DNA from 2 places in the Bradyrhizobium sp. S3.2.6 genome. Region 2 is predicted to be linked to the other one. Evidence: riboswitches for the same ligand, from Rfam matches in the RefSeq annotation. Region 2 holds a riboswitch; the other holds the start of a gene.
What was found. A riboswitch is a leader RNA that binds a small molecule or an ion and turns the genes downstream of it on or off. The one in region 2 is predicted to bind S-adenosylmethionine.
Positions count from the first base shown of each region.

Region 1: linked by a shared signal. The riboswitch ahead of ABID58_RS03360 (O-succinylhomoserine sulfhydrylase) and the one ahead of metX (homoserine O-acetyltransferase MetX) in region 2 are both predicted to bind S-adenosylmethionine.

Region 1 is NZ_JBEPOS010000001.1:722,566-729,210, reverse strand. It holds gene ABID58_RS03370 (hypothetical protein) at 1-631, opposite strand, end outside; gene ABID58_RS03365 (2'-deoxycytidine 5'-triphosphate deaminase) at 829-1,965, opposite strand; SAM riboswitch at 2,045-2,124, shown strand; gene ABID58_RS03360 (O-succinylhomoserine sulfhydrylase) at 2,195-3,391, shown strand; gene ABID58_RS03355 (SGNH/GDSL hydrolase family protein) at 3,525-4,526, opposite strand; gene ABID58_RS03350 (SGNH/GDSL hydrolase family protein) at 4,539-5,309, opposite strand; gene ABID58_RS03345 (OpgC domain-containing protein) at 5,309-6,574, opposite strand.
Region 2 is NZ_JBEPOS010000027.1:66,516-73,160, forward strand. It holds gene ABID58_RS32420 (hypothetical protein) at 1-1,011, shown strand, start outside; gene ABID58_RS32425 (prephenate/arogenate dehydrogenase family protein) at 1,052-1,987, opposite strand; gene hisC (histidinol-phosphate transaminase) at 1,984-3,081, opposite strand; gene ABID58_RS32435 (chorismate mutase) at 3,129-3,977, opposite strand; SAM riboswitch at 4,151-4,230, shown strand; gene metX (homoserine O-acetyltransferase MetX) at 4,324-5,526, shown strand; gene metW (methionine biosynthesis protein MetW) at 5,556-6,218, shown strand; gene ABID58_RS32450 (alpha/beta fold hydrolase) at 6,327-6,645, opposite strand, start outside.

The sequences.
Region 1 (6,645 bases), on a different contig from region 2:
AGGCCTTTTCAAGCCGCGGCCTCGGCCAGCTCGCGACAGGCAAAGCCGGGGCGGTCTTCGCGTCGAACAGCGGTGCTTCGAGATGCCGAGCGAACACCAGGCGCTGGTCGAGCTCGAGCGGATGGTCGTATTGATGATAGTAGCCTTCGAGCCCATCCTGCCCATCAACGCTCTGCTTGGTGCAGACGAAGCCCAGGCGGAGATCGCCAAGCGCCGCACCGTTGTTGGCGTGCCAGCCGCGCAGCATCGCGCGCGAGACTTCGCCCGGCACGCCGCAGATCGCAGCGCCCTTCCAGATCCAGCGCGGCGGCGGATAGCGGATCCAGGCTTTGGTGTCGCTCTCATACATGTATTCGACGTGGACGCCGCCGATCCAGTTGGAGAGATAGTGATATTGCGCAGCCGCCACCGCCGGCGGCAAATGGCTGAGCCCTAGCTTTTGCAAGCCGGGCAGAAAGCGCTCCTGCTGCTGGCGGCGGAACACGCGGAAGACGAATTCGGCCGCGTCCGCCGTACCGCGTCGGGTGACGACGGTGAGGATCAGGCCGGTGAAATAAGCGTGGTAGAGGTCGGCGACCGCGCGCCAGCGTTTCCATTGAGCTTCTTGCGCGGAATCTGGTGCGGCGGTCATGTTCGCTCCCAGCTTGTTGTTTTGCGGGAGTGTGTCATCGCGGATGGGACGGCGCAACCGGACACGCACTCGCTGTCATCGCCCGGCGGAGACCGGGCGATCCAGTATTCCAGGGACGGCTGTGATTGAATCGATGGGCCGCAGTGTACTGGATTCCCCGCCTTCGCGGGGAATGACGGCGGAGGACGCGGATGCAGCTACACCCGAAAGTGCTTGCTCAGCTTCAGGCCCTGCGCCTGGTAGTTGGAGCCGATGCGCTGGCCGTACATGGCGTCGGGGCGTGACAGCATCTTCTCGTAGACGAGGCGGCCGACGATCTGGCCGTGCTCGAGGATGAACGGCACTTCGCGCGAGCGCACTTCCAGCACGGCGCGCGCGCCTTGGCCGCCGGCGCCGGCATAGCCGAATCCGGGATCGAAGAATCCGGCATAATGCACGCGGAATTCGCCGACCAGCGGATCGAACGGCACCATCTCCGCGGCGTAATCGGGCGGTACCTGCACCGCCTCCTTCGACGCGAGGATATAGAACTCGCCGGGATCAAGGATCAGGCTGCCATCGGGACGCGCCGAGATCGGCTCCCAGAAATCTTCCACCGCATAGCCGGAGCGACGATCGACATCGACCACACCAGTGTGGCGCTTGGCGCGGTAGCCGACGAAGCCCGTGCCCTTCGCGCCCGAGAGATCGACCGAGACGGCGACGCCGCCGGCAAGATCCGCATCGTCGACATCGACGAGGCGCTCGGACGCATGTAACGCATCGAGCTCGTCGGCGTCGAGGATGGCGTCACCGGTGCGGAAGCGCACCTGTGACAGCCGCGAGCCCTCGCTGACCAGCACCGGAAACGTCTTCGGGCTGATCTCGGCATAGAGCGGACCGTGATAGCCGGCGCCGATCATGTCGAAGCGGCGGGTGCCGTCGGCGATCACGCGGGTGAAGACGTCGAGCCGGCCGGTCGAGCTCTTGGGGTTTGCGGCAGCGACGATCTCCGGCGGCAACGCAAGGCTTTCGAGCAGCGGCACAATGTAGACGCAGTTGGTCTCCAGCACCGCGCCGTCGGCGAGGCTGAACTCGTGCAGCTTCAACTGGTCGATGCGCTCGGCAACGGTGGCGCCGGGGCCGGGCAGGAAGCTCGCGCGCACGCGATAGGCGACGTCGCCGAGGCGCAGGTCGAGGCTCGCCGGCTGGATCTGGCTTTCGACGAAGTCGTAGGCAGGCAGGATGAGGCCCGCCTCCGCCATCGCCGCGATCATGCGGTCGGGCAGGATACCATTGGCGTCGGCGGCAACCGTGAACGTCAATCGGGGGTCCTCGTCAGGGGTCGGATGCATCCGGACATGCCGAAGATACAGTTTTTTACGGCTAGCCGATGGCTGTCTTGACGGAAAGGGCATTGCGGAATATGAGCATGACTTATCCCGTGGTGATTTGAGCCGGCCGGCTTGCAGCCACGTTAAATAAGTCGCTAAACAGGCCGGGGACCTCTGTGATCCCGGCCCGTGGAGATATCCAGGCCGGTTTTTTTGTGACCATTTTCGATGGTCACGCAGAGGAGATCCTATGTCGAAGTCCCCGGCGTCCACCACGCAATACCGTCCCGAAACCCGCCTGGTTCATTCCGGCACCCTGCGCTCGCAATATGGCGAGACGTCGGAGTCGCTGTTCCTGACCCAGGGCTACGTCTACAACAGCGCCGAGGAGTGCGAGGCGCGGTTCAAGGGCGAGGACCCCGGCTTCATCTATTCGCGCTATTCGAACCCGACGATCGCGATGTTCGAGCGCCGCATGATCGAGCTCGAAGGCGCCGAGGCTGCGCGCTCGGCGGCAACAGGCATGGCCGCGGTGACGACCGCGATCCTGGCGCCGCTGAAGGCCGGCGATCACGTTGTGGCATCGCGCGCGCTGTTCGGGTCGTGCTTGTACGTCATTCAGGATCTCTTGCCGCGCTACGGCATCGAGACCACGCTGGTCGACGGAGCCGATCTCGACCAGTGGCAGCGTGCGCTCAAGCCGAACACCAAGACGTTCTTCCTGGAGAGCCCGACCAATCCGACGCTCGACGTGCTCGACATTCCCGCGATTGCCGAGATCGCGCATAGCGGCGGCGCGCGGCTCGTCGTCGACAACGTGTTCGCAACGCCGATCTGGCAGAGCCCGCTCGCGCTCGGCGCCGACGTCGTGGTCTACTCCGCGACCAAGCACATCGACGGCCAGGGCCGTTGCCTCGGCGGCATCATCCTGTCCTCGGAAGCCTTCATCGCCGAGCACATCCACAACTTCATGCGCCAGACCGGACCGTCGATCTCGCCGTTCAACGCCTGGGTCCTGCTCAAGGGCCTGGAGACGCTCGGCGTGCGCGTGCGCGCGCAGACGGAGACCGCGGCGCGCATCGCCGACGTGCTGGCGAGCCATCCGAAAATTTCGCGGCTGGTCTATCCCGGCCGCGCCGATCATCCGCAGGCGGCGCTGGTGAGGAAGCAGATGCGCGGCGGCTCGACGCTGGTCGGCTTCGAGGTCAAGGGCGGCAAGCAGGGTGCGTTCCGCGTGCTCAACGAGCTCAAGCTTGCGAAGATTTCCAACAATCTCGGCGACGCCAAGAGCCTCGTCACGCATCCGGCCACCACGACGCATCAGCGACTGAAGCTGGAAGATCGCGCCGCGCTCGGCATCAGCGAAGGGTTTATCCGCTTCTCGGCCGGGCTCGAGCATGCGGATGATCTGATCGAGGATCTGACCGCGGCGCTGGAGAAGGCGTGAGGCGCGCCAAGGGCTCGGTCTCGTAGGGTGGGCAAAGCGAAAGCGTGCCCACCATTCACGACCTCGATGCCGATAGATGGTGGGCACGGCGCGCGAAAAGCGCGCCTTTGCCCACCCTACCGGCTATTCGCCTCTACATCGGCCGGTACGTCCGCACGTCCGCGGGCACGTTCACGCCCAGCTTGATCTGGCCGACGGAGCGGATGATGTCGTCGCCGAGCAGCTGGGCGAAGCAGGCATAGCCCCAATCGTTCATGTGCAGGCCGTCGGCAATGACAAAGCTCTCGACCGGGAGCGCCTGCTTCTCGTGCCAGTCGCGCATCACCTCGAAGCGCGGGAAGATGCCGACGTGACGAAGCTCGGCGATCTTGCCGAGCAGCTTCACCATCTTGCTTGCGCTTTCGGGACGCTCGGTGACGCGCGGTGAATATTGCGGGTCGACCAGCACGACGTCGGCATCGCCGGCGGCCTGGATACGGGTGATGCCGTCCTCGACTATCTTGGCGGTGTCGCCGGGATCGAGGTTGCGCAGCACGGCGTTGGTGCCGACCTGCCAGATCACGAGATCCGGATGCACGTCGATCACCTCCTTCTGGAGGCGCTTCATCATCTCGGGCGCATCCTCGCCGCCGACACCGGCATTGACGACGGTGATGTTGGCGGTGGGATATTGCCGGCGCAGCTGCGCGGTGAGACGGTTCGGATAGTTGAAGTCCGGCGAGCTCGCGCCGTAGCCCGCCGTCGACGACGAACCGAACGCGACGATCACGACAGGCTTGCCGGCAACGAGCTTGGCCGCGACATGCGGCAGCGAGCCCATCGCCTTCGAGCCGCCCTTCGGCGCAAGACACGGCACGCGGCTGAAAATATCGCCAGCGGATTTCGCGACCTGCTTCACCTTGTCGATGGCGCGCGAGGTGAGGCCGCGCTGCTCGGTAGCCTGCTGACTGGTCGCGGCGACCGTGGTCTGGGATGGTGATGCCGGTGCGGGATTAGCGGTCTGCTGCGGCGCGGGCGTCGCCTGGGCAGCCTGAGCGTGAGCAGGTGCCTGCACCACAGGCGTCAGCATCAGCAGCGCCGCCGCTGCGGGCGCGGCCAGCCATGTCGACAGGCCAAAAGGGCGGAGAGAACTCATTAACGCTAGACCTCAATTTTGCTGCTGGGCCGGCCCCAGATGGGCAGCGTCGATCACGAACTGTGCCAACGCCCGGCCGATGCAGTCATGGACCTGTTTCGCCAGCTCGGGGCCCCGGGAGGGGCTGAACAGGTCGAACTGACCCTGATCATTCCACTGCCGCATCATCGCGAAACGGTCGAACAGCGGGACATCATGCTCCTGCGCCACCACCCGCATATTATCGAGATACGGCGGCGCCGAGATCATGGTTTCGGTACGCGGGCTGTACTGCAAATTCATCAAGACGACGTCAGCCCCTGCATTTTGCAACGCAGCGACCCCTTCGGTCACGGCGCCGCGGAAATCGTCGGGATCGATGGAGCGGATAGCATCCACGGTCCCGGTCTGCCAGATGACCAAAGTAGGTGTTTTTGCTTCCATCAGCTTAACGAAGGTTCCGGCGGCCTCCTCCGCTGTCTTCTTGCTCTGTATTTCTACGGATACGTGCACGGTCTCCGCAGGCGGCAGCTTGTCCTTCAAAATGGCCTGCATCCGCGCCGGATAGGAGCTGTCCTCCGAGGATGGAATGGTGGTGGAGCGGCTGCCGATCACCAGGATCTCGAGCGGCTTGCCGGCCTTGACGGTCTCGGCGACCTTGTGGAGCTGGCTGTCGGTGGCAAGCAGATAAGGCGGCAATTCGCAGGCTGCGGGCGCGGCAGGCACGGCATCGCCCGCGCGCGCCGGAGGCGCGGCGAGGCACCCGCATATCAGGACCAGGCTCAGGAGAACCTTCGCCTTCATCAGCCCCCTCCCGCCAGATCGGCATTGCCGACGGCGTTTTTGGTTTTCGCACCGCTCTTGTCAGCCACGCGCTTGTACCACGAAATCACCCAGGCAACGCCCCACATGATCAGGATTCCGGAGAGACTAATGAGCGCATGCATGCCCGGTCCACCGGAGACCTCGGCCAGGATGAAATGGCCGGCGAAGGCCAGGAACACGCCGAGGCAGAATATCTCCAGCGAATGCTGGCCGCACAGGATCAGCGGCCGCAACCAGGGCGATTTCAGGCCCGGCCAGTCCCGCGGCAGGAACCGCACGGTGAGCGCGGCCAGCGCCAGGAAATGCGTGAAGCGCAGCACGTCGAGGTCAGTCTTGTCGATCGGATACATCCACTGCTCGATCCGCTTCGGCATGAGATGGCCGAGCTGCGGCACGTACCAGGTCAGCGTCACGTAGAACGCCGCCACGATATAGGCGATCGAGATCCACATCGTCACGGGCGACGCCAGAATGCGTGACATGCGTCGCGCACCTCCGAGTGCACACCATGCCCCGAACACGAACAGCAATTGCCAGGCGAGCGGATTGAACGCCCAGAAGCCGTTCGGATAGGCGGAGAAGTAGAGGTCGAATTCCCAGGTCGCCGCATAGAGCAGGGCCGAGAGCGCGAGCGTCACGTCAGGCCGCCACTTCATCGACCACAGGATCAGCGGCAGCGCCAGCATCAGGACGATATACAGCGGCAGCACGTCCATGTTGACGGGACGGAAGCGCAACAGCAGCGCCTGCACGATGGTGACGTCGGGCTGCTTGAGGAAATCCATGATCCCCATCTCTTCGGTGTAGAGCGGGTTCTCGAAGCTGGTTGCGACATAGGAGATCTCGGCGAGGAAGATCGTGAACAGGAAGACGTGGGCGACATAGATCTGCCAGACCCGGCGCAGGATGCGCGCGGTGGCGATGACGAAGCTGCTCTCCAGCATGGCGCGGCCATAGACGAAGGCGGCCGTGTAGCCGGAGATGAAGATGAAGATCTCGGTGGCGTCGCTGAAGCCGTAATTGCGGATCGTGAACCAGGTCAGCAAATTCGGCGGCAAATGGTCGATGAAGATCAGCCACAGCGCGAGGCCCCGGAACAGGTCGAGCCTGAGCTCGCGCTCACCGATGGCGGGCAGCGTGATCGCGGGTGCACGCGGCTTCGCTGCCACGGGTTTGGCCTCCACGGGCTTGGCACCCGCGGTTCCCGCGATCGTCGATCCCGTCACTTGATCGGCAATGGTCATCGGGGCCCAAAAACCCTTCCGCAAATCGCAACGTTTGAGGAGTGTACCGGTCCAGTCGCCGCCCCGCAAAG
Region 2 (6,645 bases):
CGGACCGATCTCGGCCTGCACTTCCTCGCCGGCCAATCCTGGTCGCTGAACGCGCCGACCAAGACGGGCATCGATCCTCGCGGCGTCGACGCGCCCGGCGTGATCGACTTCGAATCCGTTCCGGGATTTCTGGCGGCGCGCCAGCCAGGTCTGCGCGTCTGGAAGGATCTCGGGCCCGAGTTCAAGCTCGCCGCGTCGGTCGAGAATCCGCAGACCGCTTTCTTCGGCGGCAATACGCCGACGGTCGGTACGCCCGCGGCCGGTCCGCAGGGCGTGCTCAATCCGAACCTCCAGGTCAATCTGACCGGGCCGGGCGGCAGCTTCTTCAACAACCTCAACAATGTCAGCTTGAACCAGGTGCCTGACGTCACCGTCAAGGCGGCGTGGGACCCGCGGCTCGGGCCCTACAAGCTGCATGTCGAGGCCTGGGCGCTCTATCGCCAGCTGTTCGATCGCTTCAATGGCGCCAACCACGGCTACGACACCGGCAGCTTCGGCGGCCACGTCTTCGCCGAGCTGATTCCGAAGACCCTCGACCTCCAGCTCTACGGCGCGCATGGCGTGCTCGGCCGCTTCACGGCGACGCCGTTCCCCGATGCGGCGGTGGCGCAGGACGGCACGGTGCTGCCGCTGACGATCACGGCGGCCGCGGTCGGCCTGATCTGGCACGCGACGCCGAGCCTCGATGTCTACAGCTACGCCGGTCTGGAAAAGGCCAAGGCCAGTTTTGCCAATGTCGGGATCACTCCGTTCGGCTACGGCAATCCGCTCTACAACAACACCGGCTGCTTCACCGAGAACACGCCGGCCGCGACCTGTAACGGCAACACCAGGGAAGTCCGGCAGATCACCGCCGGCATCTACGACACCATCTACCAGGGCAACTACGGCACGCTGAAAGCGGGCGTGCAGTATTCCTACACGCAGCGGTTCGCCTTCGCCGGTGTCGGCGGCGCGCCCAAGACCGACGACAACATCGTCATGACGCAGATCCGGTACTATCCGTTCTAGGCAGGGAGCCGCGCTTGCGCCCCATCCGGGTTTACTTCAGCTACGGCTTCTTCAGCGCCGCATGCGGCCGGCCGAAGTCCGGCGCCGCCGAATCCTGGCCGATCTCGACGATGCCGCGGCGGATGGCGCGGGTGCGGGTGAAGTGATCGAACAGCGCCTCGCCGTCGCCGCGACGGATCGCGCGGGTGAGCTTTGCGAGATCCTCGGTGAAGGTGCCGAGCATCTCCAGCACCGCGTCCTTGTTGGCGAGGAAGACGTCGCGCCACATCGTCGGATCGGAGGCCGCGATGCGGGTGAAGTCGCGGAAACCGCCGGCCGAGAACTTGATGACCTCCGATTCCGTCACCTGCTGCAGCTCGTCGGCGGTGCCGACGATGGTGTAGGCGATCAGATGCGGCAGATGGCTGGTGATCGCGAGCACGAGATCATGATGATCCGGCGTCATCACCTCGACCTTGGCACCCATTGCCGCCCAGAAGGCGCGTAAGTGCGCGGTGGCCGCGGCGTCGGTGCCTTCCGGCGGCGTCAAAATGCACCAGCGGTTAATGAAGAGCTCGGCGAAGCCGGAATCCGGGCCCGAATGCTCGGTACCCGCGACCGGATGCGCCGGCACGAAATGAACATCCTTCGGAAGGTGCGGCGCCATGTCCCTGACGATCGCGCCCTTGACCGAGCCGACGTCGGAAATAACAGCGCCGGGCTTGAGATGCGCAGCAATCTCCTGCGCCACCGGCCCGCAGGCGCCGACAGGAATGCAGAGGATGACGAGATCGGCATCCTTCACCGCTTCCGCGTTGGTCGCGACGACCTGGTCGACGATGCCGAGCTCGAGCACCCGCGCGCGGGTCTTCTCCGAGCGCGCGGTGGTGACGATCTCGGAAGCCAGGCCCTGGAGCTTCGCTGCGCGCGCGATCGAGCCGCCGATCAGGCCGAAGCCGATCAGCGCGACGCGCTGGAAGTGCGGGTCCACGCTCATTTGCCGGCCATGAAGTCGCGCAAGGCCTCGGCGACGAGGCGGTTGGCCTCCTCGGTGCCGATGGTCATGCGCAGCGAATGCGGCAGGCCGTAGTTTTTCAACGCGCGCAGCACCAGGCCGCGCTTGGTGAGATACGCATCGGCGTCGTCAGAGGTCTTGCCCTTGTCGGTCGGGAAATGGATCAGCACGAAATTGGCGACGCCCGGCGTCACCTTCAGCCCGACCTTGGTGATCTCCTCGGTCAGCCAGTTGCGCCAGGTCTCGGTGAACTGCTTCGACATCGCCTGGTGCGCGGTGTCCTCGATCGCGGCGACCGCGGCGTACATCGCCGGGGTCGACACGTTGAACGGACCGCGGATGCGGTTGACCGCGTCGATGATGTGCTCGGGGCCGAACATCCAGCCGATGCGCAGCGCGGCGAGGCCGTAGATCTTGGAGAAAGTGTGCGTCACCACCGTATTCTCTGTGGTGGCGACGAGCTCGATCCCCATCTCGTAGTCGTTGCGCGAGACGTAGTCGCAATAGGCGGCGTCCAGCACCAGCAGCACGTGCGACGGCAGGCCGGCGCGCAGGCGCTTGACCTCGTCGAACGGGACATAGGTGCCGGTCGGGTTGTTGGGGTTGGCGAGCCAGACCAGCTTCGTCTTCGGCGTCACCGCCCTGAGGATGGCGTCGACGTCGCAGGTCAGGTTCTTCTCCGCCGCGACCACATTCCTGGCACCGACCGCCATGGTCGCGATCGGGTAGACCAGGAAGCCGTGCGTAGTCGAGATCGCCTCGTCGCCGTGGCTGAGATAGGTGTGGGCGAGCAGGTTGAGGATCTCGTCCGAGCCGGCGCCGCAGATGATGCGGTTCGGATCGAGCCCGAAAGAACGGCCGATCGCCTCGCGCAGCACACGCGAAGTGCCTTCCGGATAGTCTTCCAGATGGTCCGCGACGCGCTTGAAGGCCTCGATCGCCTTGGGCGAGGGTCCGAACGGCGTCTCGTTGGCCGAGAGCTTGAACACCTTGCGGCCCGGCTCAGCGACCGGGCTCTTGCCGGGCGTGTAGGGCGCAATATCGAGAATGCCGGGATTCGGCACGGGGCGGGACATCTTCAACTCCGGATAGGCCAGATCTGTTCGCGACGTCTGTTCGCGATTTACGATTTCGACCCGGTCGGGGGCACCGTATAGCGCGTTGCGTGGCTGCCGACGAGGGCCGTGGAGCGCACCGAGGCCCCTGCTTCGATCAGGGCTGCCTTGATTTTGTCGATGCTGGTCGCGCTCGTGACCGAGACCAGCAGCGCCGCGCCGTCGAAGGCGGTATCGGGCACCGCCACGATCTCGGCGAGCGGCGACAGGGCGCGTGCGACCTCGGCGTTCCACCCGGATACCCGCACGCTGAAGGTCTCGACCTCCGTCACCACCGCGCTGTCGGCGACGCGCGAGACCGCGAATACCGGCAGCGCGGCCGGATGGTCGGCGCGCTCGACGAAGGGCATCCGCGCGATGATCTTTGGCGCGCCGTCCGCTTCCAGCTCCAGCCACCACGGCGTGCGGCTCGAGGTCGCCGAGACCAGCGCCAGATCGCCCTTGGACTTCGCCACCGCTTCGACCGCGGCCTGCGCGCTGAAATGCGCGACGTAAGGAACCGTGAAGCCGAAATGGAAGCGCACGGAATCGCGCATTGCCGGCTCGCTGACCGAGATGTCGGCATGCACTGAGAACGGCGCCTGGACATAGGTGAAAGTGGAGATGATGACGCGCCAGATGCTCTCGACCGTGTCGAGCGGCAGGATGCCGCGATGACGTTGCACGATGTCACGCATCATGGAGGCTTCGCGCGCCGGGCGGAACGCCGAGCCGACCTCCTGGGTCTGCTTCACCTGGATCAGGCGGTCGATGATGTCGGCGCGCTGCATCAGCAGGCGATGCATGCCCTCGTCGATTGCGTCGATCTCCTTGCGCAATTCCTGGAGCGATGGTGGCGCGGGCGGACGTTGGGACATATCTGCGACGTGCTGTTGAGAGGCTGTGGTTGAGGTTCTGATTAGGCAGGATGGGCGGCGAAAGCAAAGAGAAATGCAAAGAGAAGTCAGGCCCGCGTCGGCTGGCAGCACGGGAGCGAATTTGGCTCATCCGAACCGCGACTTGACGAAAAGCGCCCAAGCCGGTAGGTTTTTGCCTGTTCCGTGGTCATTTGAGCCGGCCGGCTTGCAGCCACGTTAAAAAACTCGCTAAACAGGCCGGGGACACTTCCGATCCCGGCCGAACCTATCGTTCAGGCCGGGTTTTTCATGGCCTGATGTCAGTCGCGATCTGAAGTCCGATCGCAAACGAGGTCGATGGTCAGAGATGGTTGGCGTCAAGTCTGTCCCCAGTCCCGCGATCAGTGCCGACGATCGGTCGCATGAGGTCGATCATCCGAGTTCGGAGGTCGCGCAGTTCGGCGCCGACCAGCCGCTGCGGCTCGATTGCGGCATCGATCTCACCCCGTTCCAGATTGCCTACAAGACCTATGGCGAGCTCAACGCCGATCGCTCCAACGCCGTGCTGATCTGCCATGCGCTGACCGGCGATCAGCACGTCGCCAATGTGCACCCCGTCACCGGCAAGTCCGGCTGGTGGGAGACGCTGGTCGGTCCCGGCCGTCCACTCGATCCCAGCCGCTACTTCATCATCTGCTCCAACGTGATCGGCGGCTGCATGGGCTCGACCGGGCCCGCCTCGATCAATCCCGCCACCGGCAAGGTGTGGGGCCTGGATTTCCCCGTCATCACCATCCCCGACATGGTGCGGGCGCAGGCGATGCTGATCGACAGGCTCGGCATCGACACGCTGTTCGCGGTCGTCGGCGGCTCGATGGGTGGCATGCAGGTGCTGCAATGGACTGCGGCCTATCCCAAGCGCGTCTACTCGGCGCTGGCGATTGCCTGTTCGACGCGGCACTCGGCACAGAACATCGCCTTCCACGAGCTCGGTCGTCAGGCCGTGATGGCCGATCCCGATTGGCACAATGGCGCCTACGCCGATCAGGGCATCCATCCGCATCGCGGCCTCGCGGTCGCGCGCATGGCCGCGCACATCACCTATCTCTCGGACGCCGCGCTGCATCGCAAGTTTGGCCGCCGCATGCAGGACCGCGAGCTGCCGACCTTCTCGTTCGATGCCGATTTCCAGGTCGAGTCCTATCTGCGCTACCAGGGATCGTCCTTTGTCGAGCGCTTCGATGCCAACTCCTATCTCTATCTCACGCGCGCGATGGATTATTTCGACATTGCCGGCGATCACGGCGGCGTGCTGGCAAAGGCGTTCGCCGGAATCGAGACGCGCTTCTGCGTGGTCTCCTTCACCAGCGACTGGCTGTTCCCGACCTCGGAATCGCGCGCGCTGGTGCATGCGCTGAATGCGTCGAGTGCGCGGGTGTCGTTCGCCGAGATCGAGACCGATCGCGGCCACGACGCCTTCCTGCTCGACGTGCCTGAATTCTTCGACATCTCCCGCGCCTTCCTGCAATCGGCAGGCAAGGCGCGCGGGCTCACCGGCAAGAATGACTGACCGGGAATGACCGACAAGGACGGCTAGCGATGTCTGTACAGGAAGTGCTGCCGCTCAATGGCCTCGCTGCGGAGCAGTTCGGCCCGTTTCGCGCCGACCATCTGCTGGTCGCCGAGATGGTCAAGCCGGGCTCGAAAGTGCTCGATGTCGGCTGCGGCGAGGGCGATCTGCTTCAGCTGCTGGAGACCCGCGGCATCGATGGCCGCGGCATCGAGCTGTCGCGCGCGGGCGTCAACCGCTGCGTGGCAAAAGGCCTCGCGGTGGTGCAGGGCGACGCCGACACCGACCTCGTCAACTATCCCGACGACGCCTTCGACTACGTGATCCTGTCGCAGACGCTGCAGGCGACGCGCCAGCCCAAGGTCGTGCTGGAGAATCTCCTGCGCATCGGCCGCCGCGCCATCGTGTCGTTCCCCAATTTCGGCTTCTGGCGGATGCGCCTGCAGCTCCTGGTCGGCGGCCACATGCCGCGCACGGAGAATCTGCCGGCGAGCTGGTACGACACCGCCAACATCCATTTCTGCACCATCAAGGATTTCGTCGAGCTCTGCGACACCATCGGCGTCAAGATGGAGCGTGCCGAAGCGCTCGACCTCTACGGCCGTCCGCTGCGGCTGCGATTGCCATGGTGGGTCTGGAATCTGTTCGGCGAGCAGGGCGTGTTTTTGCTGAGCCGCGGGCAGGGGAAGTAATTTATCGTCATTGCGAGCGCAGCGAAGCAATCCAGAATCCCACCGCGGAAAGATTCTGGATTGCTTCGCTGCGCTCGCAATGACGGAGTGCGAGCCAACGCCTTCGCCCTAATGCGCCGCCGCCGACCTTGGGTCGCGCACCGGCCACCGTCCCGCTTCCACCAGCGTCACGAACCGCTCCACGCTCGCGTTGAACAGCGCGGGCTCTTCGAGATTGAGCACGTGACCGGACTTCGGAAACATCGCGAGCCCCGCTGCCGGCAGATGCTTCTTCAGGAACAGGCTAGCCCCCACACACGGATCATCCTCGTCGCCGCAGATGATCAATGCCGGCGTTGCCACGCCTCTGATCGCATCCGTCATGGTGTAGATCGAGGGACGGCCGCCCTGGAAGCCGCGCATGGTGTTGGCCGAACCCTTGGAATCG